DNA from 4 places in the Bradyrhizobium sp. AZCC 1721 genome. Region 2 is predicted to be linked to each of the others. Evidence: predicted binding sites of a transcription regulator. Region 2 holds the regulator's gene; each other region holds the start of a gene.
The links. Region 2 encodes PhoB, which activates phosphate uptake and scavenging genes when phosphate is short. Its sites were predicted from a motif close to TGTCATNNANCTGTCAT; they were not measured.
Positions count from the first base shown of each region.

Region 1: the regulator PhoB is predicted to act here: its motif matches at 2,136-2,152, upstream of V1273_RS24350 (UDP-2,3-diacylglucosamine diphosphatase).
Region 3: the regulator PhoB is predicted to act here: its motif matches at 2,916-2,932, upstream of phnC (phosphonate ABC transporter ATP-binding protein).
Region 4: the regulator PhoB is predicted to act here: its motif matches at 3,436-3,452, upstream of phnC (phosphonate ABC transporter ATP-binding protein).

Region 1 is NZ_JAZHSB010000001.1:5,018,417-5,025,684, reverse strand. Features, by position in the region: gene V1273_RS24365 (J domain-containing protein) at 1-448, opposite strand, end outside; gene V1273_RS24360 (Lrp/AsnC ligand binding domain-containing protein) at 708-953, opposite strand; gene thiD (bifunctional hydroxymethylpyrimidine kinase/phosphomethylpyrimidine kinase) at 1,086-1,886, shown strand; gene V1273_RS24350 (UDP-2,3-diacylglucosamine diphosphatase) at 2,175-2,987, shown strand; gene V1273_RS24345 (glycosyltransferase family 4 protein) at 2,984-4,042, shown strand; gene V1273_RS24340 (threonine ammonia-lyase) at 4,096-5,085, shown strand; gene V1273_RS24335 (caspase family protein) at 5,155-6,825, opposite strand; gene V1273_RS24330 (AI-2E family transporter) at 6,995-7,268, shown strand, end outside.
Region 2 is NZ_JAZHSB010000001.1:6,725,753-6,733,020, forward strand. Features, by position in the region: gene V1273_RS32105 (aspartate aminotransferase family protein) at 1-48, opposite strand, end outside; gene V1273_RS32110 (GcrA family cell cycle regulator) at 545-1,054, shown strand; gene phoB (phosphate regulon transcriptional regulator PhoB) at 1,234-1,938, opposite strand; gene phoU (phosphate signaling complex protein PhoU) at 1,949-2,665, opposite strand; gene pstB (phosphate ABC transporter ATP-binding protein PstB) at 2,677-3,498, opposite strand; gene pstA (phosphate ABC transporter permease PstA) at 3,495-4,340, opposite strand; gene pstC (phosphate ABC transporter permease subunit PstC) at 4,342-5,340, opposite strand; gene pstS (phosphate ABC transporter substrate-binding protein PstS) at 5,490-6,500, opposite strand; gene V1273_RS32145 (ATP-binding protein) at 6,640-7,268, opposite strand, start outside.
Region 3 is NZ_JAZHSB010000001.1:2,730,421-2,737,688, reverse strand. Features, by position in the region: gene phnE (phosphonate ABC transporter, permease protein PhnE) at 1-545, opposite strand, end outside; gene phnD (phosphonate ABC transporter substrate-binding protein) at 601-1,710, opposite strand; gene phnC (phosphonate ABC transporter ATP-binding protein) at 1,780-2,685, opposite strand; gene V1273_RS12950 (transferase hexapeptide repeat family protein) at 3,001-3,666, shown strand; gene V1273_RS12945 (alpha-D-ribose 1-methylphosphonate 5-triphosphate diphosphatase) at 3,663-4,856, shown strand; gene V1273_RS12940 (DUF1045 domain-containing protein) at 4,877-5,566, shown strand; gene V1273_RS12935 (tripartite tricarboxylate transporter permease) at 5,579-7,078, opposite strand; gene V1273_RS12930 (tripartite tricarboxylate transporter TctB family protein) at 7,106-7,268, opposite strand, start outside.
Region 4 is NZ_JAZHSB010000001.1:951,352-958,619, forward strand. Features, by position in the region: gene V1273_RS04600 (YybH family protein) at 1-102, shown strand, start outside; gene V1273_RS04605 (peptidoglycan-binding protein) at 579-2,537, shown strand; gene V1273_RS04610 (DUF3592 domain-containing protein) at 2,699-3,217, shown strand; gene phnC (phosphonate ABC transporter ATP-binding protein) at 3,525-4,283, shown strand; gene phnD (phosphate/phosphite/phosphonate ABC transporter substrate-binding protein) at 4,314-5,186, shown strand; gene phnE (phosphonate ABC transporter, permease protein PhnE) at 5,191-5,997, shown strand; gene V1273_RS04630 (phosphonate dehydrogenase) at 6,008-7,018, shown strand; gene V1273_RS04635 (LysR family transcriptional regulator) at 7,020-7,268, shown strand, end outside.

The sequences.
Region 1 (7,268 bases), 1.7 Mb from region 2:
GTTCTTCTTCGCGCTGGGCACGGGATCCGTCCTGCGCGGTAGCGTCGGGCTGCAGCGCGGCAACCTGCTGCACGCCATCTGCGATTTCTGCGGCGCCCGGCGGTTTTGAAAACAATCCGAACACCGTGTAGCCGCCGACCAGCACCGCGGAAATGACCGTTGCCGCCATCGTGTTGGAGGCGACCTTTCGTACGGTCTCGTATGTCTGGATTGCCTTGGTGGCCGGCGGCTGCAGCGCAATGGCGAGCAACTGATCGTAGGTCGCGCGCTGCTCGGTGTCGGTCAGGATGTCATAGGCGCGCATGAGTTCCCTAAACCTCAGCGCAGCATCGGGATCGTCGGGATTGATATCGGGATGAGTCGCCTTCGCTGCCTTGCGGAATGCCTTCCGCAATTCCTCGGCGTCATCACTCGGAAGCGCTCCGAGCAAATCGTACAGCGTCCCCATGGTGGTACTCGCGACCGTTTCCCCCTCGGACCGTCCCCGCCGCGGAACTTCCGATTGACGACGCCCTAGATAATCAAAAATATCAAGGCGGTAGCATGATCCCCTTATGGCAAAAGCATGCCATGGTTAACGTCGTTAACCATCCATTGCGGTGGGGCGCTCAATTGGCGTGGCAGGCGGGCAGGGCTGGCAGCTCCTCCATCACAGGCGGACCTATCGGCCGCGCCAGGGACGCGGCCTTGGGGAGGCAGGCCGATGCCTAACCCGAGCCGAACGCCTTGAAGGTGATGATGGTGTGGGTGTCCTGGATCCCTGGAATCACCTGCACCTTCTCGTTGACGAAATGGCCGATGTCGGTGTCCTTATCGACGTAGAACTTGACCAGCAGATCGTAGTCACCGGCAGTGGAATAGATCTCCGAAGCGATCTCGGCCTCCGCAAGCGCATTGGCGACGGCATAGGATTGGCCGAGCTTGCATTTGAACTGGACGAAGAAGGGAACCATCGCTGTCGTCTCCGAATTGGTTGGTCCCAATAGGCCAAAAACCGCCGATAATGGCAAGCCAGCTTGCTGCCCATGCCATGGCGCGGTAGGACATTACATGGCCTTCAACCTACGACTTGCACGAGGCTTGCGATGACGGCGCCGATCGCGCTGACCATCGCCGGCTCCGATTCCTCTGGCGGCGCCGGTATCCAGGCCGACCTGAAGACGTTTGCCGCGCTCAGCGTCTACGGCGCCTCCGTGATCACGGCGCTGACGGCACAGAATACCGAAGGCGTCAGCGGCATCCATCAGGTGCCGGCGGAGTTCGTGACCGCGCAGATCGATGCGGTGTTTTCCGATCTCGACGTCGGAGCGGTCAAGATCGGCATGGTGGCGCAGCCATCGATTATCGACGCCATCGTCGCCGGCCTCAAGCGCTGGTCGCCGAAGCATGTTGTGCTCGATCCCGTGATGGTCGCAACCTCCGGCGACCGGCTGCTGGCTGCGGAAGCGGTCGAGGCGCTGCGGACAAAACTCATTCCGTTAGCTTCGGTCATTACGCCCAATTTGCCTGAGGCCGCCGCGCTGCTCGACGAACCGGTGGCTACGGGTGAGGCCGCCGTCGCAAGCCAAGGCAGGCGATTGCTGGCCATGGGCTGCAAGGCGGTGCTGATCAAGGGCGGCCACGGGGAGGGCGCCGAGTGCATCGACTATCTGATCGGCACGAGCGGCACCATCGCGCTGGCCGCGCCGCGCATTGCGACGAAAAATACCCATGGCACCGGCTGCTCATTGTCCTCGGCGATTGCAGCGGAACTCGCGAAGGGCGAGGGCATGGAAACCGCCGTGCGTAACGCCAAGGCGTGGGTCAGCGCTGCGATTGCGGCGGCAGATCGCTTCAGCGTCGGCCGCGGTCACGGCCCGATCCACCATTTTCATAAGTTTTATTAGCTGCCGTCCTTGTCTGGTGCGCAATCACGCAGGGACTTCTTGCGCCGCGGCGCATCCGTTGAATTACGGGGATGGTTAATCTTCCACGATAATTGACCCTGTTGATGATGGGTTAATGCGCGATTGCGCACGAGGCAGAGACAACGTCGAGAAGTTGCCTCTCCAATGTCGCTTGTCTGTCGCATCGCGCTGCTATCCGCAAGTTGTGGGGCGCGGCATTGATTCTCGCGGGAATATCGCGGCGTGAACAGTCATCGCCCTGTCACAGAAATCTGTCAGGGGACAGGTATGGGTAGTGACTCCTTGAGTGAAGAGAGCCCCGAACGGCGCTTTCGTACCTTGTTCATCTCCGACGTCCATCTCGGCGCCCGCGGCTCGCAAGCCGACCGTTTGCTGGACTTCCTCAAAAGCCACGACGCCGACACCATCTATCTCGTCGGCGATATCGTCGATGGCTGGGCGCTGAAGTCGAGCTGGTACTGGCCGCAATCGCACAACGACTTCGTGCAGAAGATGCTGCGCAAGGCGCGCAAGGGCGCCAAGGTCATCTACGTGCCGGGCAATCACGACGAGTTCCTGCGCAACTATTACGGCACGCATTTCGGCGGCATCGACGTGGTGGAAAACACCATTCACACCGGCGTCGATGGCCAACGCTATCTCGTCATCCACGGCGATATCTTCGATCTCGTGGTGCAGAACGCGCGCTGGCTCGCCCATCTCGGCGACAAGGCCTACGACTTCGCCATTCAGATGAATCGCCTCGTCAACTTCTTCCGCCGCATGTTCGGCGTGCCGTATTGGTCGCTGTCGCAATGGGCGAAGCTGAAGGTCAAGAACGCCGTGAACTACATCGGCGCGTTTGAACAGACGCTGGCCGGCGAGGCGCGACGGCACGGCGCCGACGGCGTGATCTGCGGCCACATCCACTACGCGACCATCCGCGACGAGCACGGCATCCGCTACATGAATTGCGGCGACTGGGTGGAAAGCTGCACCGCGCTCGCCGAGCACGAGGACGGCCGGTTCGAGATCATCACCTGGACCGATCCGCAGCGAAGGGCGGCGCCAGTTCCCCGCGTCGCGGCGCGCGCCGCATGACGCATATCCTGGTCGCGACCGATGCGTGGCATCCCCAGGTCAACGGGGTAGTACGCACGCTGACCGCGATGACGGAGGCGGCCACGGGGCTTGGCGTCGAGGTGAGCTTTCTGACGCCGCAATCATTTCGCACCTTTGCGATGCCGAGCTATCCCGACCTGCGGCTGGCTCTGCCGCTTCCCGGCAAGATCGCGCAACTGATCGAAGCGGCAAGGCCCGACAGCATACATATCGCGACCGAGGGGCCAATCGGGCTGTTGGTGCGGCGCTATTGCCGCAAGCGCGGCTTGCCGTTCACCACGAGCTTTCACACCCGGTTTCCGGAATATGTGTCGGCGCGCTCGCCGATTCCGGAATCCTGGGTTTGGTGGGCGCTACGTGCCTTCCACCGGCCGAGCCGGGCGGTAATGGCGGCGACGCCGGCGCTGGCGGCTGAGCTGCGCCTGCGTGGCTTTCGTAACGTGGTACTGTGGTCACGCGGCGTCGATACCTCGCTGTTCCATCCGCGCAGCGCCGATCTCTGCCTGCCGATGCCTGTATATCTCAGCGTCGGCCGTGTCGCGGTAGAGAAGAATCTCGAAGCCTTCCTCGATCTCGATCTGCCCGGCACCAAGCTCATCGTCGGCGATGGGCCGGCCCGGATGGCGCTGGAGCGCAAATATCCTAACGCCGTGTTCCTCGGCGCGCGGCATGGCGAGGAACTGGCCGAAATCTATGCGGCGGCCAATGTTTTCGTCTTTCCCAGCAAGACCGACACGTTTGGCTTGGTGCTGCTGGAGGCGCTGGCCAGCGGTCTGCCGGTTGCGGCTTTTCCAGTCAACGGTCCCCGCGACGTGATCGGCTCGGCGCCGGTTGGCGTGCTGAACGAGGATTTGCGCGCGGCCTGCCTGGAGGCGCTGCAGATTTCGCGGAAAGAATGCGTGGAATTTGCTGCCGCCCATAGCTGGCAAGCCTCGGCACGGGCTTTCGTCCATCATGCCCTCAATCTTGGTCCCCTGCGGCCGGAAGGCGAGCTGGCCGAATTTGTGGCGGAGGACCCGCATTTCGCCGCCTGATATCACCTGAATCTGTATTGCCCGCCGGTCCGCTTGCGCGATACAAAGTGCGCATGACGGAAAAAGCCTCAACGGCACCGGTCGGTGCTGCAGATATCGATGCGGCGGCGCGAGTGGTTGGCCCGTTCGCGGTGCGGACGCCGCTGTTGTCGTTCCCCGTTCTCAACGAGCGCGTCGGGACCAAGGTCTTTCTGAAGCCCGAAATGCTGCAGCGGACCGGATCGTTCAAGTTCCGCGGCGCCTTCAACAAGCTGGCCTCGATTCCGCAGGATAAGCGCGGCGGCGGGGTGGTCGCATTCTCTTCCGGCAACCACGCCCAGGGCGTGGCAGCGGCGGCGCAGATCCTCAACATGCAGGCCACCATCGTGATGCCGGCGGACTCGCCTATCACCAAGCGCGAGCGCACCAAGGGCTATGGCGCCGAGGTGGTGCTCTACGACCGCGACAAGGAGGACCGCGAAGCGATCGCCAACGGCATCGCCGGCAAACGCGGTGCGACGCTGGTCCGGCCCTATGACGATCCCTTCGTCATTGCAGGGCAGGGCACTGCGGGCCGCGAAATCGCCGAGGACATGACAGCGCTCGGGCTCGTGCCCGATATCGTGGTAGCGCCGGCCTCCGGCGGCGGGCTGATCGCCGGCGTCGCGACGGCCGTGAAGGCAAAATTTCCGCAAGCGCAGGTGATCGTCGCCGAGCCCAAGGACTATGACGATCACGGCTTGTCGCTCCGCGCCGGCCATCGCGAGGCCCATCACGCCGCCGGCCGCACCATCTGCGATGCGCTGATGGCGGCGATGCCGGGCGAACTCACCTTCTCGATCAACAGCAAGCTGCTCGCAAACGGCGTGACCGCATCCGACGAGGAAGTCGGCGCGGCGGTAGCCTATGCCTACCGGGAATTGAAGTTGGTGGTCGAGCCAGGCGGGGCTGTCGGCCTCGCCGCACTCTTGGCCGGCCGCATCGATGCCAGGGGAAAGAACGTCGTCATCGTGCTTTCCGGTGGCAATGTCGACGCGGACCTGTTCGCCAAGCTGGTCGCCTGATCATCACATCTTAAACGGAAGCGGCAGAGCATGTGCTCTGCTCGCTTTTTGTTGTCCGGAGCTCCTTATTCAGCGCCTGAAGCCGCCGCCGCCGAATGACCCGCCGAACGAGCTGCGGGACGGGCTTGAGGCGAAGCGCTGGCTGAAACCTCCTCCGCCGCCCATGCCGCCGCTGAACCGACGCGGCGCGGTGGTCATCATCGGCCTGGTCATCATGGGCCTGGTCGTGATGGGTTTGGTGACCCGCATTGGTTTGTTATGAATCCTGGACGGCAAGGTCGTGACCTTGCCGACGTTGCCGGCATTGACAGGGATCGGGTTGATCTTGCCGGGCGGGGTCGTGGCCTTTCCGCCAATACCACTGCTATTGCCAGTGAGCTTGCCAGGCAGGGTCGTGACCTTGCCCGTGTTGCCGTTGTTGATGCCACTGACCGGGTTTTTCGTTGCCGTGCCCTTGGCAGGCAGCGTGATGATCTTGGAAGGCACCGGCATGTGGGCCTGGGCACCAAGATTGTGCTTGGAGATGCCGAGCATGGGTGAATTACCGATGTTGCCCGGCTTAAATGTCGGGGACTGCTTCGCCAGATGCGTGAACTGCATCAGTGGCACGGCCTTCGGCGCGCCCTGTAGCTTCAGCGCGGACTTGGCGTAGGGGCTGTTGGAATAATTGTCATGGAACGTCTTGTAGGCGAACGGCGAGTTGGCGACCACCGCTTTGTGCCACGCCGTTGCCATCCGCAAATTGCCGAGCAGCAGGCGGATGTGGTCGCACAGCGGATCGTGCGGGTAAAGGCGGATGAATTCCTCATAGTGCTCGGGCGAGCCTTCCGACAGCACGTAGTCGTAAGCCTGGCGCACCGAACGCGACGGCAGATTCGACGCGGCCTGGATGATCGGGCGGCGATCCGGCGCGCGGCCTGCGGCGACCGCGGTATCGCCGAAGAAATAGAAGTCGGAGGTCAACGACGAACTTTCCCACGGTGTCTGCTTTCCGGACGTGGTGTTGTTCACTTCGAGCCGGACGCGCTTGAACAATTGCTCGATCGGCAGGTTCGGCTCGCGTGCGACATTCAGGAAAGCTGACGTATACGGGCTGTGGTTGCCGTCGCCGTCCTGCGCTTCCATACCCGGTGCGGTCGAGTAGCCGACGATCGAGCCTCGGGGCGCATCGACGATTGCCAAGCCCCGTCCGGCGTCGTTGATCTCGGGGAACGGATTGTTGCGGCAGGCATCGAGCACCACGATGCGCATCCGGCTCGGGATCGATTCCAGCGTGCCCATCACATCGACCAGCCGGACCGAATTGCCGTCAAGGTCGGACGGCGAAGCGATCTTCGCATCGACCGGAAGCAGATAGTTCTCACCCGCCACCTGCACGCCGTGACCGGCATAATAGATCATGGCGACGGTGCCGGGGCCGCGCTCGGCGACCCTGGTGGAGAAGTCCTGCACGACCTTGACCATGTCGCTGCGCGTCAGGTCGGTGGCCTGGGTGACCTCGAAGCCGGCGGAGTTCAAAAGCTGCGCCATCGACTGCGCGTCATTACCGGGATTGGCGAGCTTTGGCGCGATCTGGTAATTCGAATTTCCGATCACCAGCGCGACGCGCTGGTCCGCCGGCGGCGTTTGCATGCCGTTGCGGATGTCGACGTTCGGGGCTTCAGCCAACGCCGCACCAGCGAAGCCGAGCAGGCCTGCCAGCAGGCCGGCACCCAATAGCGATGACTTAAAGCGGGACATGGCTGCCTCCTCAGGCGAGACCTCGTTGCGAGATTTGCTGGGACGCTAAGCCGGGTGCGGGCCGTCGTACGTGACCGCGATCACGGTTGCAGCGCGCGGCGCTTCCACGCTTGCCGACGCACGATACCGCTGACAATCTCGGGTTGCTGAACGGTCGAAGGAACCCAAAATGGGCTTCGGGCTAAAGACCACCACAGGAATCATCGCAGCCGTGCTGGTCATGGCGGCGCTGGCTCAGGCGAGCAGCGTGTTCGCGCCGCTTGCGGCGGCATTGTTCATCATTGCGATTGTGTGGCCGATCCAGAAGCAGTTGCAGTCCTGGATGCCAAAACTTGCCGCGCTGGCGATCACCATCATCGCCACCGTGGCAATCTGCCTCGGCTTCGCCTCGCTCGCAGCCTGGGGATTTGGTCGGGTAGGGCAATCACTGCTCGCCGACCTGG
Region 2 (7,268 bases):
GACCCTGGCGAAGACCGGGAGCAGATGCGACGTGGCGCTATTGGTCATGGCAATCACTGAGGTTTGAGACCTGCCTTTGAGACCTGCCGCGGGCGTGCATTGGCGCGAACGCGGCAACAGCCGGTCTTGCGAAAACGAAACGTGCCGCCTCTTAAGGGCGGCACGTGAGAGGCATTCTATGTGGGCGTGGGGCGCTGTCAACACGCCACGGAGCCGCCTTTCCTGCAGTGCAAGATGCTGAAATCCGTAAGATTGCGGTGTGGTGGAAAACACGCAGTGAAATGCCTAGATGTCAGAACATGTGGACGTTCGGGCCCGGACTCTTGCGCCCGAGTCACGCCATATTGTAGCGTTTGGGCTGTCGGGTACGACATCTCGTGCGGCAGTTCTGATCCCTAAGAGTCCATTTTGTACAGGCGTAAACGTTCGGCGCGGTTAGCGCGTCCGGCGAGGGCTAAGGGATTCTGACCGCAGGGATTTTTGAGACGAATGACTCGCCAGCGCTGCCCCCGATTGGCCGGCGCGATGCGAAGGGAAGATTACGATGACGGTTTTGACCTGGTCCGACGATCGCGTCGAACAGCTTAAGAAGCTCTGGGAAGCCGGATTGTCGGCGAGCCAGATCGCCGCGGAACTCGGGAATGTGACGCGAAACGCCGTAATCGGCAAAGTGCACCGGCTGGGCCTTTCCGGCCGTGCCAAGAGCCCCTCCTCGGCCGCCCCGCGGCAGCGCAAGGCACGCCCCGCCCAGCCGATGATGCGGGTGTCGCGTCCGGTCTCGCGCGGCAACACCGCGCTGGCACACGCCTTCGAAGTCGAGATGGAGCCGGATCCGATCGCCTTCGACAACGTCGTGCCGATGAGCCAGCGGCTGTCGCTGCTCGAACTGAACGAGGCCACCTGCCACTGGCCGGTCGGCGATCCCTCGAGCCCGGAATTCTTCTTCTGCGGCGGCAAGGCGCTCACGGGCCTGCCCTATTGCGCCCACCACTCGCGCATCGCCTACCAGCCCGCTGCCGATCGGCGCAGGCAGCAGCCGAAGCAGACGCGGTAAGGGGCGCGCACCATTATCTCAACTTGTCGTCCCTGCGAACGCAGGGACCCATAACCACAGGTGTCTGTGGTTACGCTGAGCTGGAGCTCCAGCACGTTTCAACAATCGAGATTTGTGGTTATCGGTCCCCGCGTTCGCGGGGACGACGGCGGGGCTTGCGGAAATAGCAGCGGACGCAGCTACGGCTCCACCTTCGCAAACCGGTCATCCAGCGCGTAACCTGCGCCGCGGACGGTGCGGATCGGATCCTGCTCGCGGCCGGGGTTGAGCAGTTTGCGCAAGCGGCCGATATGGACGTCGACGGTGCGCTCGTCGATATAGATGTCGCGGCCCCAGACGCTGTCGAGCAACTGCTCGCGGCTGAAGACGCGGCCGGGGTGCTCGAGGAAAAATTCGAGCAGGCGGTACTCGGTCGGGCCGAGATCGATCTGGCGGCCCGAGCGCGCGACGCGGCGTTTTTCGCGATCGAGTTCGATATCGCCATAGGTCAGCACGGTGGCGAGCCGCTCGGGGCTCGCCCGCCGCAGCAGGCCCTTTACGCGCGCCAGCAGTTCCGGCACCGAGAACGGCTTGACGATGTAATCGTCGGCGCCGGTCGCAAGCCCCCGCACCCGCTCGCTCTCCTCGCCGCGCGCGGTCAGCATGATGATCGGCAATTGCTTGGTTTCGGGGCGCGCTCTCAAACGGCGGCACAGCTCGATGCCGGAGAGGCCCGGCAGCATCCAGTCGAGCACGACGAGATCGGGCACGCGCTCCTTCAGCCGCGTATCCGCATCGTCGCCGCGGCCGACGGTCTCGACCTCATAGCCTTCAGCGTCGAGGTTGTAGCGCAACAGCGTGGTCAACGCTTCCTCGTCCTCGACCACCATAATGCGCGCGCTCATTCTGCTTTCCTCAAGTGTTGGAGACGGTCGTGGCAAACGTCGTCATGTCGCCCTTCGGGCGCTTGTCGAGCATCTGCTGACCCTCGATCATGTAGAACACGGTTTCGGCGATGTTGGTTGCGTGGTCGCCGATCCGCTCGATATTCTTGGCGCAGAACATCAGGTGGATGCAGAACGAGATGTTGCGCGGATCCTCCATCATGTAGGTGAGGAGTTCGCGGAACAGCGAGGTGCAGATGGCGTCGACTTCCTCGTCGCCCTTCCACACCGCCATCGCCGCCGGCAGATCGTGCGCGGCATAGGCGTCCAGCACCGACTTGACCTGCGATTGTACCAGATCGGTCATGTGCTCGAGGCCGCGCATCAGTTTCAGCGGCTGGAAATCGTTCTCCAGCGCCGCGACGCGCTTGCCCATGTTCTTGGCGAGGTCGCCGATCCGCTCCAGATCGGTGGCAACCCGCATCGCGCCGACGATCTCGCGCAGATCGATCGCCATCGGCTGGCGGCGGGCGATGGTCAGCACCGCGCGCTCCTCGATCAGATGCTGCAGGCGGTCGATCTCGACGTCGGTGGCGACGACGTGCTTGCCGAGCGCGACGTCGCGGCGGACCAGCGCGTCGACGGATTCGGTGATCATGCGCTCAGCAAGGCCGCCCATCTCGGCGACCAGACGCGTCAATTCCTGGAGGTCGCTGTCAAACGCCTTGGCGGTGTGCTCAGAAGCCATCTGTTATCTCCTTAACCAAACCGCCCCGTGATGTAGTCCTGGGTACGTCGATCGCGCGGCGAGGTGAAAATCTTGTTGGTGTCGTCGAATTCGACCAGCTCGCCGAGATACATGAAGGCGGTCTTGTCCGAGACGCGCGCCGCCTGCTGCATATTATGGGTGACGATGGCGATGGTGTAGTCCTCTGCCAGTTCCTGGATCAGTTCCTCGATCTTGGCGGTCGAGATCGGATCGAGCGCCGAGCAGGGCTCGTCGAACAGGATCACCTCGGGCCTGACCGCAACGGTGCGCGCGATGCAGAGCCGCTGCTGCTGGCCGCCGGACAGCGAGAGGCCGCTTGCATTGAGCTTGTCCTTGACCTCGTTCCACAGGGCGCCGCCGCGCAGCGCCTTCTCGACCCGGCCGTCCATCTCCGACTTGGAGATCTTCTCGTAGAGACGGATACCGAAGGCGATGTTCTCGTAGATCGTCATCGGGAACGGCGTCGGCTTCTGGAACACCATGCCGACGCGGGCCCGCAGCAGATTGAGATCGAGCTTGGGGTCGAGGACGTTGGTCTGGTCGAGCAAGAGCTGACCGGTGGCGCGCTGACCCGGATAGAGATCGTACATCCGGTTGAATATCCGCAGCAACGTGGATTTGCCGCAGCCGGACGGGCCGATGAAGGCGGTGACGCGGTGGGTGCCGAGCGTCAGGTTGATGTTCTTCAGCGCATGGTGCTCGCCATAGTAGAAGTTCAGACTGCGCGCGGTCACCTTCGGCGCAGCCTCGGGCAGCGTCGCCTGCGGAACGGGCCCGCTCGCGTTACTCACGGATACGGAGAGATCGGTCATTTGGATGTCCTCTCGGCGCCAAGGATGCGCGCGCCAATATTCAGGGCCAACACGGTGAGCGTGATCAGAAGCGCCCCGCTCCAGGCGAGCTGCTTCCAGTAGACATAGGGGCTCTGCACGAAGTTGTTGATGGTGACCGGCAGGTTCGCCATCGTCTTGGTCAGGTCCAGGCTGAAGAACTGGTTGGACAGCGCCGTGAACAATAGCGGCGCGGTTTCGCCGGCGACACGGGCGGTGGCCAGCAGGACGCCGGTGATAAGGCCGGCGCGCGCGGCGCGGTAGGCGATCCGGCGGATCACCAGCGAGCGCGGCAGGCCGAGCGCAGACGCCGCCTCGCGCAGGGGATTGGGCACCAGCCCCAGCATGTCCTCGGTGGTGCGGACCACCACGGGAATCACGATCACGGCGAGCGCCAGGCAGCCGGCAAAGGCCGAGAAGCCGCCCATCGGCACCACGATCGCGCCGTAGATGAACAGGCCGATGATGATCGACGGCGCGCTCAACAGAATATCGTTGATGAAGCGGATCACCGAGGTGAGCTTGTCGTGCTTGCCGTATTCGGCGAGATAGGTTCCGGCAAAAAGGCCGAGCGGCGCACCGATGCCGACCCCGATCACGGTCATCATGATCGAGCCGATGATGGCGTTGCGCAGGCCGCCATCGGTCGAACCGGGCGGCGGCGTATCCTGGGTGAAGACGGCGAGGTTGAGGCCGGCGAGGCCGTTATAGAACAGCGTGAACAGGATCAGTGCCAGCCAGGTCACGCCGAACGCTGCAGCGCCCAGGCACAGGAACTTGACGATGACATTCTTGCGGCGGCGGGAGACGTAAATCGGGTTCATGTCAGTTCCCCGCCTTCTTTTCCAGCCGCATCAGCATCAGCCGCGCGGCAGCAAGAACGAAGAACGTCAGAATGAACAGGAGCAGGCCGAGCAGGATCAGGCCGGACTGGTGCAACCCGTCGCTTTCGGCGAATTCGGATGCGATCGCGGCCGAGATCGTGGTGCCGGGCGCAAAGATCGAGGACTGGATCTTGAACGAATTGCCGATGATGAAGGTCACCGCCATGGTCTCGCCCAGCGCACGGCCGAGCGCCAGCATGATGCCGCCGATCACGCCGACGCGGGTGTAGGGGATGACGACGTTGCGAACGACTTCCCAGTTGGTACACCCCACCCCATAGGCGGCCTCTTTGAGCACCGGCGGGACCGTCTTGAAGACGTCGACCGAGATCGCGGTGATGAACGGCAACACCATGATCGCCAGAATCAATGACGCGTTGAACAGGCTGAGATAGGACGGCGGCCCGGCGAAGATCGTCCCCAGCACTGGAACGCCGTCGAACACGCTGATCATGAACGGCTGGAAGTTGTTGGCCAGAAACGGCCCCAGCACGAAGAAGCCCCACATGCCGTAGATGATGGAGGGAATGCCGGCCAGCAGTTCGATGGCAAGCCCGATCGGACGGCGCAGCCAGATCGGGCAGATCTCGGTCAGGAACACAGCGATGCCGAGCCCGACCGGAATAGCGATCGCCATCGCGATCACGGAGGTGATCAGCGTGCCGTAGACCGGGCCGAGCGCGCCGAGCACTGGCGGGTCGGCAGACGGCGCCCAGCGCTGCGTCCACAGGAAGGCGGCGCCGTATTCCCGGATCGCCGGCCAGGCGCCGATAATAAGCGAAATGATGATGCCGCCGAGGATGAGCAGAACCGAGATCGCGCAGGCGCGCGTAATCCAGTAGAAGGTGACGTCGCCGAGCTTGAACGCGCTGAGAGCCTTTGCGCGATCGTAAGGTCCGGCAGCGTCCATTACGTCGCTTTCAACTGCCATTTCTGCCACGCCAATCCCCTGTACTTATAGCCCAATGACCCGGACTTCGGTGCACGGCTTTTTCGGCTCGTGCATTGTTCTTGCCTCTCTTGTCCCGAGAGGGGTGCTCAACCCGGGCATCCCGGGTTGAGCGATCGTGTTGCGTAGCGCTGGACCGATCAGCTCTTGATCTCGGAGGCCCAGGTCTTTTCGATCTGCTTGACGACCGAGTCCGGCATCGGAATGTAATCGAGCTCTTCGGCCATCTTGTCGCCCTTCTCGAACGCCCATTTGAAGAACTTGATGGCTTCCTGGGACGCCGCCTTGTCGGTTGCATCCTTGTGCATCAGGATGAAGGTCGCGCCGGTGATCGGCCACGACGCATCGCCGGGCTGATCGGTCAGGATGACGAAGTAGTTCTTGGCACTGGCCCAGTCGGCATTGGAAGCCGCGGCCTGGAATGCACCAATCGTCGGCTGCACGGTCTTGCCGGCCTTGTTGACGACGGCACCGTAGGTCAGCTTGTTCTGCTTGGCATAGGCGTACTCGACGTAACCGATGGAGTTCTTGGTCTGGCTGACGTTTCCGGCGACGCCTTCGTTACCCTTGGCGCCAACGCCCGTCGGCCACTCAACCGCGGTGCCGGCACCTGCCTTGGTCTTCCACTCGGCATTGGTCTTGGAGAGATAGTCGGTCCAGATGAACGTGGTGCCCGAGCCGTCCGAACGGCGCACCACGGTGATCGCGTCGGAAGGCAGCTTCACCTTGGGATTGAGCTTGGCAATCGCGGGATCGTCCCACTTCTTGATCTTGCCGAGATAGATGTCACCGAGCAGTTCGCCCGAGAACACCAGCTCGCCCGGCTTGATGCCTTCGAGATTGACGACCGGCACCAGGGCGCCCATCGCCTGCGGCCACTGGATCATGCCTTCCTTGTCGAGCTGCTCCGGCTTGAGCGGCATGTCGCTGGCGCCGAAGGTCACGGTCTTGGCCACGATCTGCTTGATGCCGGCGCCGGAGCCGATCGACTGGTAGTTCAGGCCGTTACCGGTCTCCTTCTTGTAGGCATCGGCCCACTTCGAATAGAGCGGGAACGGGAAGGTGGCGCCTGCGCCGGTGATGTCGGCCGCGAAGGCCGACGTCGAAGCGGCGAGCAAGCCGGCAGCGACGACTGTCCTGACGAAATTCATGGTTGATCTCCATATCCTGAGCGAAGCGCCGTTGCGCCCGATCGCGCTCATGCCGCCCGTGTAGGCGCGGTCGATAGAGCTTTTACGAAGGTTTGATGACAGTTGGATGACACATCCAAGCGACTGAAATCGCTTGCATTTATGCCGCCGCCGGGGGTTTCGCCGGGGGAAAACAGGCGGTAAAGGTGGCGCCGTTTTTCGGCACGCTTTCGATCAACAGCCGGCCGCGATGGCGGTTAAGAATATGTTTCACCAAGGATAAACCGAGCCCGGTTCCGCCCTGCGCGCGGCTGTCGCCGACATCGACGCGGTAAAAGCGTTCTGTCAGCCGCGGCAGATGCTCGGGCGCAATGCCCGGGCCGAAATCGCGGACCGTGACGCGCACTTCGGGCGCGCCCTCTCCCGAGGCGACCTGGCTCAGCGAGACGATCACCTTCCCGCCGGACGCGCCATATTTGAGGGCGTTCTCGATCAGGTTCTCGAACAGCCGCAGCAGTTCCTCGCGATCACCCGCAATCGAGACCGGTGTCTCCGGCAGATCGATCTCGATCGCGACCTGGCGTTCCCTGGCCAACGGCTCCAGCCCGTCGGCGACCTGGCGAATGATCGGCACGATATCGACACACGCTTCGGGGCGGACATGCGCCGACAGCTCGACCCGCGACAGCGACAGCAGGTCGTCGATCAGCCGCGCCATCCGGGTCGCCTGTGTATGCATGATGGAGAGAAAGCGCTCGCGCGCCTTGGCGTCGTCCTTGGCCGGGCCCT
Region 3 (7,268 bases), 4.0 Mb from region 2:
GGCCGCGGATCGACCGCTTCGACCGCTTCGGAAAACAGCTTCGCGAACACGCCGAGATTGTGAACGAACAACGCCATCACGCCAGCGAATGGGCCTAAGCCCACCGCCACAACGAACAGTAACGCGAACACGATCTCATTGATGGCGCGGCAGGAATCCATCAACCGACGAACTGGCTGTACTATCCAAGGCGGACAGATATTGGCGGAACACAGAATTGAGAACGGAATGCCAAACACGACTGCCAGGGCGGTGCCCCAGATCGCGATCTGGATGGTCACCACCATGTCGCTGATGTACTGATCCCATTCGCGAAAATTCGGATGGAGAAAGGCGCTGCCGAACTCGGCCATATTGCGCCAGTCGGTGAACAGCGCCGACACACGGAACATTTCGGCCGGAGCCCAACTCCAGGCCAGCAAGCCGAAAACGAACGCCCAGCCCAGCCAACCCCGCACTCGTCGGGCGAAGGGATAAAGCGGGACTGGAGGTTCCTGGGCCTGCCGCGACGGCCGGCTTTCGATGGGAGCGATGATGTCTGTCATGGCCTAAAATGTTTAAAGGGCGCCGAACCACGGCGGCTGGCGCCCTTCGTCAGCATCAGTTGGTAGGCGCAGTCGCAGCGTTCGCCGCAAGCTCGCCGATAAGCTTCTTGAGCTTGGCCTGATCCTTGGCCTTGTCTGCCTCGAAGAACGGCGCGACCTGCTTCATGAACGCGCCATGCTCGGCCTTGTCGGCCGCTTGCTGGTACGTCTTGATGTCAGCCTCGAGCGAGGCGGTCTTGGTGGCTTTTTCTTCCGCCGATAGCTTGGCGTCACCCTTGATCTTCATGATCGACTTGTTGGCTTCAAGGACGCGGATCGGGAGCAACTGGTCGTCCGACGACGGAATAAACGGCGCCCATTGCAGACCAGACAAAACCTTCTTCGCGGATGCGATTTCTTCCGGCGTTCCGATGCGGCCATAGCTCAGGACCCAGGTATAGAGCTTGGCTTTGACGTCTGCGGCCAGATCCTTGCGCCAGAGCAGCGGGTCGCTCGGAATGAGCGGCGAGGTCCAGATCACACGGATGTTCTTGCGGGCTTCGGGAGCGGTGACTTCCAAACGGCGCAGGCTTTCGCTGTTGTTCGTTGCGGCATCAACTTGCTTGTTCGCCACCGCCATGCCGTTTGCCTCATGCGAGGCATTACGAACGGTCTTGAAGCAAGCCTTCGGATCGACGTTCTTGGCAGCGAAAATGTAGCTGGTCGGGACGAGAAAGCCCGAGGTCGAATTCGGGTCGCCGATGCTGAAGTCGATCGACTTGTCGCATTTGAGGACGTCTTCCAGATTCTTGATCGGCGAGTCCTTGTGGACGATGATATGCGACCAGTAACCGGGGTTGCCGTCCGAATCGACGGACTTCGCAAATATCTCGCCGTTCGAGCGGTTGGCGGCTTCCATCGCCGACTTGTTGCCAAACCAGGCCAATTGCACCTTCTTAAAGCGCATTGCTTCGATCACGCCGGCATAGTCCGAGGCGTAGAAGCCGTTGACTTTGAAGCCCGTCCCTTTGGCCATCGCGTCGAGGAAGGGCTCCCAGACGGTCTTGAGATTTGTGCTCGCTTCGGTCGCAATAATGCCGAAATTGAGTTCGGTCGTCTCGGCGCGGGCAACGTTGGCCGAAATGCCTACCGCCACGGCCGTGCCGATCAGAGCTAGCTTGCGCATATCGCTTCTCCTGTTTTGAACGCGTTGCATTTTCGGTAGCGCCAAGCGCGAGGTCGTACCTGACTGACTTCAGGCGGACAGCCGTTCGACATCAAAAGCTGGGGGGTTCGCCGGCGCGCGCGCTATTGACCGTTCGTTGCTGTCTCGGCGTTCTTGTGCAAGCCGCGCCTGCTCCTCAAACGAGGGCAGAAACAGCTCCTCGGACTCCGCGCCATAGATTTGGTTGAGGAAAGCCGGCGTCAGCGCGCTGGATGGGCCGTCATAGGCGACCTTGCCGGATTTGAGCGCGATCGTGCGCGCGCAATACTTGAGAGCGTATTCGACCTGATGAAGCGAAATGAACACGGTCAGGCCGTCATTGCGGTTCATGTCGGCGAGCAAATCCATAACGCGGCGCGCAGCGGCCGGATCGAGCGAGGCGATCGGCTCGTCCGCGATCAACAGTTCGGCCCCCTGCACTAACGAACGCGCGATGGCAGCGCGCTGCTGCTGGCCGCCGGACAGTTCGCTGGCGCGCTTGAGCGCATGTTCGGCGATGCCCACACGCGCCAGCGCCTGCATGGCCACGCGTTTGTCGGCCTCGCTGAATTGACCAAGGGTTCCGCGCAGGATCGGCAATCGCCCCAGCAGTCCGAAGCAGACGTTGGTCAGCAGCGAAAGCCGCGGCACAAGATTGAATTGCTGAAAGATCACGCCGATGCGCGCGCGCAGGCCGCGATTCTTGTTGAGGCGGCCACCCCGCTGGATCGGCTCGCCCATCACTTCGATTCGGCCGCCTCCGCCATTGCGGCCGCCGTCGATCGGCGTCAGCCCGGCAATCGCACGAATCAATGTCGACTTGCCGGAGCCTGACGCACCGATCAGCGCGACCATTTCGCCGCGCCGCAGCGACAGCGTGACGCCGTTCAGAACAGGCACGCCACGCTGATAGGACTTCGAGATATCTCGTGCATCGATCATGGCATGCGATGTCAAGCGGTACGCTCCTCGTGGGTCTGCGGTCACGATCGCTAACAACGGCCTGTGACAGTCAGATGAATTGCCTGGCGATCTTCAACAACGTCCGATCACTCCGGCGAATCCGCCGGGTGCATCAAGAACGACGCAGCATGTATTGCTCTACAGCGCCGCCATCGCTAGCGTCCGGATTCAACAGTTGTGTGACAGTCGGCCCGAACGGGGGCCTTCGTCCACAGCGGGACTGACGTCACGCATCCGTCATGATCTTGTCATCAAGCGCATCGAAGACGAGCCGGTGCCCCTTTCCCCGATTGTTGATGGACGTTACCGTTGGCCGGCAAGATGCTTTCCACTGAACCATTGGTCGACCCCACCGCGTCAGTGCGCGACTGCCAGCTCGGCGCCTACACCGAGGTCGGCGCCCGGACCATCCTGCTCGAGGTCACGATGGCCGATTATTCCTACGTCGTGAACGACTCGCAGATCACCTATACGATGATCGGGAAATTCTGTTCGATCGCGGCGATGACGCGCATCAACCCGGGTAATCATCCGATGCACCGGGCCTCGCAGGCGCATTTCACCTACCGCGCCAGCAGCTACTTTTCGGGCGAGAGCGACGATGCCGAGTTTTTTGCGTGGCGCCGCAAGCATCACGTCCATATCGGCCACGATGTCTGGATCGGCCATGGCGCGGTTATTCTGCCTGGCCGCTCGATCGGCACCGGCGCCGTGGTCGCGGCCGGCGCCATCGTGACCAAGGATGTCCCTGCCTATACGATCGTTGCAGGCAATCCGGCACGGCCGATCAAGCGGCGTTTTCCGGAATCCATTGCGGGGCGGCTTGCGGAACTCGCGTGGTGGGATTGGGACCATGAGGCGCTTCGCCGCGCCCTGCCCGATTTCCGCAAGCTCGATGTAGAGGGCTTTCTCGAAAAGTACGAAGCCGGCGCAGCAGCTACTCGCCGTTCATTCAACCAGAGTGCCGCATCGTGACTGAACTGTTCATCGAAGGTGGCCGGGCCCTGCTCGGCCACGAAATCGTCGAAACCTCATTGCGGATCGCTGGCCGCGAGATCGCAGCCGTAGGTGCGGACAGCAACCACGGCATCGGCGGCGTCAATGCCGATGGCCTCCTGGTATTGCCGGGCATTGTCGATCTGCATGGCGATGCCTTCGAGCGGCAGATGATGCCGCGCCCCGGGGTCGATTTCCCGATCGATGTGGCGCTTGTTGACAGCGACCGGCAGGCGATCAGCAACGGGATCACGACCGTCTATCATGCCACGACCTGGTCGTGGGAGCCCGGCCTGCGCAGCGCCGACAATGCCAGGCGCTTGCTGGAGGCGATCGAGCAAATGCGGCCGCAGCTCGCCGCCGACACCCGCTTCCATCTCCGGCACGAGACCTACAATCTCGACGCGGAAAGCGAAATCATCGGCTGGCTTTCGGAAGGACGCGTCGACCTGTTCGCCTTCAACGACCACATGGACTCGACGGTCGCCAGCCTCGCCAAGCCGCAAAAGCGCAGCCGAATGGTCGAGCGCACGGGTCTCAGCAATGAGGCGTTCGATCGCCTGGTGGAACGTGTGGTCTGCCGCGGCCACGACGTGCCGGCTTCGATCGCCCGGCTGGCGCAGGCAGCACGCGCGGCAAACGTCCGGATGCTCTCCCACGACGACGAAAGCCCGGCGATGCGGCAGGCCTTCCGTGCGCAGGGCGTTGCAATCGCCGAATTCCCGGTCAACGAGGAAACTGCACGCGATGCTGCCGAAGCCGGAGACTTCATCGTGTTCGGCGCGCCCAATGTCGTGCGCGGCGGCAGCCATACAGGCTGGACCAGGGCCTCCGACATGATCGCCAAGGGCCTCTGTTCGGTGCTTGCGTCGGACTATTATTATCCGGCGCCGCTATTGGCGGCATTCCGGCTTGCGGCCGACGGCGTTCTGCCGCTGGCCGCGGCATGGCAACTGATCTCGGCGGCACCGGCGCGCGCCGCCGGCCTCGCCGATCGCGGCACGCTCGCCGCGGGGCAGCGCGCCGATATCCTTCTCGTCGATGACACGGTGCCATTGCGCCCGCGCATCGTCGCCGTCATTGCCGCGGGGCGTCTCGTACATCTGACGGAGGCGAACCGTCTCGTCCATTCGTCCGCAGCATCACGCAAGGCGGTTGCAGCCGCGTGAGGCGGCCCTATTCTGGCGCAATGGCAAATTACCCCCGTTACGCAATCTATTACACCGCCACGCCCGACAGCGCGCTCGACCGGTTCGGCGCCTTGCTGCTCGGCTACGATGCCCATAGCGGCGAAGACCTGTCCTTTCCGGACGGTCTCCCGTTGGACTGGCGCGAGCTGACGCGCGATCCGCGCAAATACGGCTTTCACGCCACGCTGAAGGCGCCGATAGCGCTGGCCGACGGCAAGGCCGAGGCGCAGCTTGCTGCGGCCTGCGAATTGTTCGCCGATCTGGCCCGGCCAGTGCCCGTGATCCAACCGGTCGTCGATTCGATCAGCGGCTTCATTGCGGTCATTCCCGGCGAACGGTCGGCAGATCTCGACCTGCTTGCCGCCCAGGCGACGAGGGCATTCGATTCGTTCCGTGCTCCACTCAGCCCGGAAGATCACGCGCGGCGAAGTCCGGAGGCGCTGACGCCACGGCAGCGCGATTATCTCGACCGCTGGGGATATCCTTATGTCTTCGAAGAATTTCGCTTCCACATGACGCTGACGGGACGGCTTCCCGCCGAACGGCGCGAGCCGATTGTGGCAATGCTACGCAGCAGATTTTCGACAACCGGCATCGGCCCGATCGCGATCGACGCCATCGCCTTGTGTCGTCAGGACAATGCGAATTCGCGGTTTCGGGTCATCGGCCGCTGGCAATTGCGCGACTGACGCCCGCACCGCTCATTCCGCCAGCGCCTCTTTCCGCGTTCTCAGAATTGCCGGCGAAAGCATTGCCAGCAACAAGGCGGCGACGACTGCGAGGATGACCGCGCTGATCGGCCGCGACAGAAAGACGGTGAAATCGCCATCAGCGATCAACATCGCGCGCCGGAAGTTTTCTTCTAATTGCGGACCAAGCACGAGGCCAAGCAGGAGCGGCGCCGGCTCGACGCCGATCTTGATGAAGAAATAGCCGATCAAGGCGCAGCCCATCATCAGCCAGACATTGAACAGGCTGTTGGCGATCCCGTAAGTGCCGATGCAGCAGAACAGCACGATGGCGGGAAACAGCAGGCGATAGGGTATCTTCAGCATCGAGACCCACAGGCCGATCAGCGGCAGGTTGATGATCAGCAACATCAGGTTGCCGACCCACATGCTGGCGATGACGCCCCAGACGAGCTTGGGCTGCTCGGTCATGATCTGCGGACCGGGCTGGATGCCCTGCATCATCAGCGCGCCGATCATCAGCGCCATCAGGGCGTTGGCGGGAATGCCGAGCGTCAAGAGCGGAATGAAGCTGGTCTGGGCGCCGGCATTGTTGGCGGCCTCCGGACCGGCAACGCCCTCGATGGCGCCCTTGCCGAAGCGTGAGGGATCGCGGGCGAGCTTCTTCTCCAGCGCGTAGGATGAGAATGGCGGAAGCGCAGCACCGCCGCCGGGCAACACCCCCAGCACGGAGCCCAGCGCCGTGCCGCGCACCACGGCTGGAAAAGCCGCCCGCAAGTCTCCCCAGCTCGGGATCAGGCTGCGGATCGACTGGCTGACGACGCGGCGCTCGGCGGGTCTCTCCAGATTGGCGATGATTTCGCCCAGCCCGAACAGGCCCATCGCGATCGGCACGAAATCAAGACCATCCGACAGAGCGGCGATGCCGAAGGTCATGCGTGCGACGCCCGAGGAGACATCGATCCCGACGAGGCCAAGCAACAGCCCCAGCAGCACCATTGCCAGCGATTTGGCGACCGAACCATGCGCGAGCACGACCGCGGCAATCAGGCCGAGCACGAGGAGACTGAAATATTCGACCGCGGTGAATTTAAGCGCCAGCACCGACAACGGCACGCTGAGTACCGCGATCACGATCGTCGCCATCGTGCCGGCAAAGAACGAGGCAATCGCGGCAATGGCCAGCGCGGTTCCGGCCCTGCCCTGCTTGGCCATCTCGTGACCGTCGATACAGGTGACGACCGACGACGTCTCGCCCGGCACATTGACCAGGATGGCGGTGGTCGAACCGCCATACTGCGCGCCGTAGAAGATGCCGGCCAGCATGATCATGGCGCTTGCGGGCGACAGGCCGAAGGTGAAGGGCAACAGCAACGCCACCGTGGGAATCGGACCGATGCCGGGCAGCACGCCGATTGCGGTCCCGATGACCACGCCGATCAGGCAGAAAATCAAATTGTTGAGTTGAAGGGCCGTCGAAAGACCCATCAGCAGATTGTCAAAGAGTTCCATATGCGTCTGCCTGCGAAGCGTGCCGCCCTAGCGGGGCCAGATCGGGATCGGCAAGCCCAGCAACTTGACGAACAGAAGAACGGCGGCGCCCGAAAGCACGATGGCAAATGCCACGGTCTCGACAAGCCGGCCTTCTCGGGTGGCGAAGCTGGCGAGAATTACGGCGGCGACGGAGGCGATCGCGAGGCCC
Region 4 (7,268 bases), 5.8 Mb from region 2:
GCGTCCGGCAGCTCGGTCGAGTTGGTCCGCCGCCAGTCCGATGGCACCTGGCGCTACGTCATCGACCACGCAGCGGGCGCCGCCCTGCCACGCATCATCTAAGTGGAAGGCTATCATGCGAACTACGGTGCCTAATCGCAGGTGATGCCAGCGAAGGCGTGACGCGCCAATTGAGTGCACTGCCACCGTAATGCCATGGCCCGCATCTGGGCCGGCGCCGGCGCGCAATCGACTGTCGCGCCGGCAGCCGCGGCAATGAACGCTATCCCGTTCAGGCGCGGCAGGTGGGATGTCGAATTGCAGGTGACCTGCATCGCAACTGTTAGCTAGCTCACACGTGAAGGCTGCAAAACGATGTAAGCTCTTCACGGTTCGCCGTGAGCTGTCATGCTCCGGCTGCGCAAGCGAATATCGATAGTGCGGACAACGCGTCCGGCCGGTTGTCACTGGCCGGGCGATCGGATCATCGTGCCGAAAGGGCAGATCTGGGCCGGCCAATGAGCAGCAAACCGAGGCCGAGGACGCAGCGATCGGCGAAGAGGAAACTGGCAGCAGGCAAACAAACGGGGGAGCGCGCAATGGGTCAAATCGGCAGGTCTACCGACCCCTCGACGGCTGACAATCGCGACGACGTTGCAGGCAGCGAGGTCGCTTCGTTCCGCTACAACAATCCCGGCGCTCAATATCCCAGTGCGCGGGCCGCGCGCTTCGGCCAGACCGGCTATGGGATCATCGGTGGCGGCCACAAGATCGCACGCTTTCCCTCGCCGGTGAACGGCGCCGCCTCGAACTTCGACCTGTTGTCGCGCAGCTATGTCGGCATGCGGATCGGCGAAGCTGGAACGAAGTGGACCGGCGCGCACGGCTTCGGCGTGCCGGGCTATGATCCGAACGCCATCCTGACCAAGGAGATGGTCGACGATCCCGTGCAGGCGATCGCCTTGCTGAAAGCCATTGCCGGCCGCGAGTCGGGCAAAGGCAATAACCTGACCGAGGAGCAGTGGCGTCAGGCCCATCGCATGTACAAGGCCGGCAGCGCCGACGCCTTCTTCGACGGTCTGCCAGCCGTAGCCATTGCCCAGCTGCCCGCGAGCGGTGTGCCCTCGGGTGCGGGCCTGGTGCAGCGCGCCCGCGCGCATATCGGCGAGCAATATGTCAACACGCAGGTGCCGAAAGACGATCCGCATTGGCATGGCCCGTGGGATTGCGCCGAGTTCGTCTCATGGCTGGTCTATCAGGAAGCCGGCACGCTTTACGGCTGCGTCGACCACACGGCACAGCCGGCCAAGGCCGATGCCTATACCGGCGCCTGGAAGGCCGACCTCGAGCGACTCGGCAAGCGCGTTTCGGTGGAGGAGGCGGCGGCGACCGTCGGCGGCATCGTGCTCCGCTATCCGCCTGGTCCGGGCAAGATGGGCCACATCGCCGTATGCGACGGCAATGGCGGCACCATCGAGGCAAAGGGACGGCGTTACGGCGTGGTAGCGGACACGGTGCATGGCCGCGGCTGGCATACCGGCATCCTGATTCCCGGCATCTCCTATGACAGTACCGCGCCGATCAAGGTCAACCCGCCAGCCGTCATCTACGAGGTCGGTGCGCCGAACATGGATATGGCCGTGGTTGCGCGCATCCAGGCGGCGCTGGCCGCTAAAGGCTTCGATCCCGGCCTGATCGACGGCGAGTTCGGACTGAACACGCAAGCCGCCGTGCTGCGTTTCCAGGAAGCCGAGGGCATGGTCGTCGATGGCGCGGTCGGGCCGGAAACGGCGGCAGCGCTCGGCATCTCGCTCGAGGCGGAAACCGTTAAGCCCGGCGTCGCGGTGGCGGAGACGGGTCCCGCCGCTGGCGCTCCTGCGCTCGACCTGCAGCAACTGCTCCCGCTCATTCTCATGTTGCTATCGAAGGAGAAACCGATGGCCGCCGATCCTGCCAAGCCGGGCCAAGGCCTCGAACTGCTGCTGCCGCTGATTCTGCAGTCGGCGCTCACCGGCAAGCAGCTCGACATCACGCAGCTTCTTACCGTGCTTGCGACCGGCAAGCCGGCGCCGGCGGTCACGCCGATTGCCAACACGCCGGTGCTCGCGCAACCGGTCAACACTGTCCCGGCGCCGGTCGTCGCGCAGCCGGCAACGCCGCAACAGCCTGGCGCCGCTGCGCCGGTCGATCTCATCACCGTGCTGATGCCGCTGCTGTACGAGCGGCTGACCGGCAAGCCATTCCCGGGTACCGAAAAACCGGACAAGCCCGCCGAGCCGCTCGCGCCGGCGATGACGCGGCCGAGCGTGCAGCTTTCTGCCGGCATGCTCGGTATCGTCACCCTGCTGCAGTCGGCGGGCATTCTCAATTTGCCCTTCAATTTGGGAGCGATCGCCGGTCAGGCGCCAACCACAACCGCGCCGGTTTCAGGCTCGACGATGGCGACCTTGATTCCGATCATCACCGGCGTAATCGGCGCCACCGGCGGCTTCGGCGCGCTGGGTGGGATTGCATCGAAGCTGTTGGGCGGACTGCTCGGAGCGTTCGGGAAGAAGTGAGCGGATACGATACCTGGTCCTGTGCGCAGATTGCTGTCTAGCGTTGCTTGGGCGCTGAGCTCGCCGCTAGTGTCATCACACCTGCGGAGCATTGAACATTTCGGTCCGCGCCAAGACACATCCTCGCCTACAACAATGTTTGCCGCAGGGCGCGTCTTTTCATGGAAGATCCTGCAGTTTTTCTCAGCCGTATTGCCAAGTTCGTCCTGATACCGGTTGGCCTGCTGCTATTGCTCGGAGCGGGCTTCAGCGTCTGGTCAACAAAAACATGGATTGCACGCGCTATTGAAACGTCCGGGTCGGTGATCGAGATGGTGCGCCTGCGCGACAGCGAGGATAAGGGCTACCTGTTTGCGCCAGTCGTGCGCTTCCAGACGAGGGACGGTCGCACCATTGAATTTCAGTCTGGGCTGCGCAGCAATCCGCCGGCTTACCGCACCGGACAAACTGTCTCGGTTCTCTACGATCCCGATGTACCCGAATCGGCGGCCATCCGAGGCGTGTTTTCTCTTTGGCTGATGCCGATCATCGTGGCTTTCATCGGAGCGGTCTTCCTGATCGTTGCAACGGCCATGATCGTGCTGATCAAGAGGGTGTCGCGGGCTTTCGACGCACCATTGCACGTCATTGATGTAGCCAGCCCGCCAAGACACGGCGCTGGGCTGAAGAGATCACGTTAGGCTGGTAACGTCAAAGGCCCGCGGCAAAGGCGGCACCTTGTCGGTTGTCCGAATACGTTCGTGCGCAAGCGTTGATCGGCTTGCCCGGTCGAAGCCGCGCTGCAGTGAAGGCAAGTGCCGCTCTTCGGAATTGAACCACCACTCCCAAGACTGGATTTTGAGTCGAGCGCGTCCATCAAACTCGGTCGGCAGGTCAGGCGTTGGCCTGCCTTGGGCAGTGTCATCCCCGCGTCATGCACAGTTGATAGTCAGGAAGCGAACAACAGCTACAATTGTTCGGAAATAACGAACAGTCTCGGGATTCGACATGCTATCGCTTCGGAGCGTGACCGTTACCTACGCCAACGGCGTCGAGGCGCTGCGGCCGACCACCGCTGTGTTCGAGCGGGGGAAGTTCATCGTTCTTCTCGGCACGTCAGGCGCGGGCAAATCGACGTTGCTGCGCAGCCTCAACGGGCTGGTGCGGCCGACTTCGGGTGAGGTTTGTGTTGAAGGTCGCGGATCGATCTTCGGCAGCCGCGCCCAGTTGCGGGCGCATCGGCGGCGGACCGGCATGGTGTTCCAGCAACATCATTTGATCGGCCGGCTGTCGGCGCTCGACAACGTGCTGACTGGACGGCTCGCCGCGCACAGCGTCTTGCGATCGATTTTTCCGCTGCCACGCGCTGACCGCCTGCTCGCGCTGGAAGCGCTCGATCGGGTCGGCCTCGCCGACAGAGCGCTGGACCGGGCCGACCAGCTTTCCGGAGGACAACAGCAGCGCGTCGGCATTGCGCGCGCCATGGCTCAGAAGCCGGAGATCGTGCTCGCTGATGAACCGGTCGCGAGCCTCGATCCCGCCACCTCCGTCCGCGTGCTTGAGGATCTTCATCGAATTTGCCGCGAGGACGGCATCACCGCGATCGTCAGCCTGCATCAGGTCGATCTGGCACGCCGGTTCGCCGATCACATCATCGGGCTGGCGCAGGGACGCGTCGTTTTCGAAGGCGCGCCGGATCAGCTCGGACCGGTCACGCTCGATCATATCTACGCGACGCAACGCAAGGGCTTGGCCACGGCGGCCTAGTCGAGCCGTCAATCTGGATGGAGAAATCAGATGATGCAACGCCGCAATTTCCTTGTCGGGTCGGCCGCGGCCGGCCTCTGCGCGCTCGCCGCTCCGGTGTTTGCCGCCGACAAGACCAATCCGGACAAGCTGCGGGTCGCCCTGCTGCCTGACGAGAATGCATCGACGATCATTCAGAATGCACAGCCGCTCAAGAAGTATCTCGAGGACTTGCTGAAGAAGCCCGTCGAGATCATCGTCACCACCGACTATTCGTCGATGATTGAGGCGATGCGGTTCGGTCGCATCGAGGTCGGATATTTCGGCCCGTTCTCCTACGTGCTTGCCAAGTCGAAAGCACCTGAAATCGAGCCCTTCGGTGTCGGCGTGGACAAGGGCAAGCCCAATTACCAGTCGATCCTCATCGCCAACGCGGATGGTCCGGTGAAGGAGCTGGCCGACATCAAGGGCAAGCCATTCGCGTTCGGTGACCGGGCTTCCACGTCGAGCCATCTTGCGCCGCGCGCCCATCTCGCCAAACAGGGGCTGATCGGCGACGCGGACTACAAGGTCGTGCATCTCGGCCAGCACGATGCTGTCGCGCGTGCCGTCGCTGCCGGGCAGGTGCCAGCCGGCGCTCTCTCGGAGCAGATTTATCGCGTCTTAGTCGAGACCAAGAAGATTGATCCGACCAGGATCCGGCAGCTCGCATTGTCCGAACCCATTCCGAACTATCCGCTAACGGTGCAAGGTTTTCTGAAACCCGAGCTCAAGGAGGCTATCAAGCGGGCATTCCTTGATCTGAAGGATCCCGCCATTCTCAAGCTGTTCCGCGTTGAAGGCATCGCGACCGCAACCGACAAGGATTACGACGTGTTGCGCGACATGGCGAAAGTGCTCCAGCTCGACGTAGCCAAGCTGTAAAAAGATGAAATCGGTTTCCCATACGTTCGACGCCATTCTTGAGGAGCAACGCCGCTCCGCCTTGCGCGGGGCGGGCCTCGTCGGCTTGATCGTCGCTGCGTGCGTCGCAGCCCTGGCGGCCACCGGCTTCTTCGACGCGCAACGGTTTCTGGAAAGCGGGCCGGCGATTGGTACGCTGGCCTCCGAAATGGTGCCGCCGGATTTCAGCCGTTGGCAGTCATGGCTGCGGCCGCTTCTGGATACGCTTGCGATGTCGATCGCCGGCACCGCGCTCGCAGTGGCCTTCTCCCTGCCGCTCGCCCTTCTGGCTGCGCCCAATACAAGTCCGCACCCAATTGTTTATCTGGCCGTGCGGACATTCCTCGCTTTCCTGCGCTCGGTGCCGGAGATCATCCTTGGCGTTCTGTTTGTCGCGGCGGTCGGTTTCGGCGCGCTGCCCGGCGTCCTTGCGCTGGCGCTGCATTCGGTCGGCATGGTTGGCAAGTTCTATGCCGAGGCCATCGAACATGTCGATCCCAAGCCGCTGGAAGCGGCTCGCGCCGCGGGCGCGACGCCGTTACAGGTCATCCAGCACGCTGTTCTGCCGCAAGTCCTGCCGCAACTCACCGATGTTACGATCTACCGGTGGGAATATCACTTCCGGGCTTCCGCCGTGCTCGGCATCGTCGGTGCAGGGGGAATCGGCTTCGAACTAATCTCGGCGCTGCGGCTACTGAATTACAGCCAAGTGTCGGCCATCCTGCTTTCGATCCTCGCCTGCGTCGTCATTGTCGACAGCGTCGGCGCGTACTTGCGAAAATCGCTCAAGTAATAGTCTCCCGATGACAGAATTGCCGCTTATTGTGCTGACAAACCGGGTCTTCCCCGAGACGCGCGTCGCGTTCGAAGGCGTTGCTCGCGTCGTTGCCAACGATGGGCCCGAGCCATGGAGCTATGACCAGGTAATCGAACGCTGCAGGGAAGCGGCCGGGCTCATGGCATTCATGACCGATTGCGTCGATCGCGCCTTTCTCGCGCGATGCCCGAACCTGAAGGTTATCGGCGCCGCTTTGAAGGGCTATGACAATATCGATGTGGATGCGGCAAGCGAACGCGGCGTCCAGGTGACAATCGTGCCGGATCTTCTCACCGAGCCGACGGCTGAACTGGCCATCGGACTGATGATCGCGCTTGGACGGCATATTCCGGCCGGCGATGCCGGAATTCGCACAGTGGGATTCGCTGGCTGGCGGCCCCAGCTTTACGGCACGGGCATCGACAACTCGACGGTGGGAATCGTCGGGTTCGGCCGCGTCGGCCAGGCCATCGCGCGCCGGCTCTCGGGATTCGGCTGTCGCATCATTGCGTATGACGCCGAGCCGTTCGAGAGCCCCGGTGTCGAGGGAATGGCGTTGGAGAACGTGCTGGGGCTCGCCGACTTCGTGGTGCTGGGCCTGCCGCTGACCGAATCCACCACCGGCCTGATCGACGCCGAAGCGATCGGCCGGATGCGGCGCGGGGCGCTGCTCGTCAACCCCGCGCGCGGTTCGCTGGTCGATGAAGCGGCCGTAGCCGATGCGCTCGAGAGTGGTCAGCTCAGCGGATATGCCGCCGACGTTTTCGAATGCGAGGATTGGGCGCGGCAGGAACGGCCCGCAACGATCGACGCAAGGCTGATTCGGCCGGGCGCCCGGACCGTGTTGACACCACATATCGGATCGGCCGTGATGTCGGTGCGTCGCGAGATCGAGTTATCCGCTGCGACCAGCATCATCGAGGCGCTCGCCGGCAAGGTGCCTGGCGGGCTCATCAACAGGCCGGTGCGCCTAGGAAATCCTGCATTGACCGCGTGAAATGCTGAACCTGACCCATGCTCGCTCGTTCGTCACGGTGATCGCCGCCCGCGGCGTTCGTGCGGCCGCGCGCCAGCTCGATCTGGCGCCTTCCACCATCGTGGATCACATCCGCCAGCTTGAAGAAGTCTTGGCTGCGCCGCTGGTGGTACGGCAGCGTGGCGGCGCCATGCCGACCGATCAAGGAGCGCGCTTCCTTCCACTGGCACGCTCGCTGGTCGAGACGGCCTCCCGCGTGCGCAGCCTAATT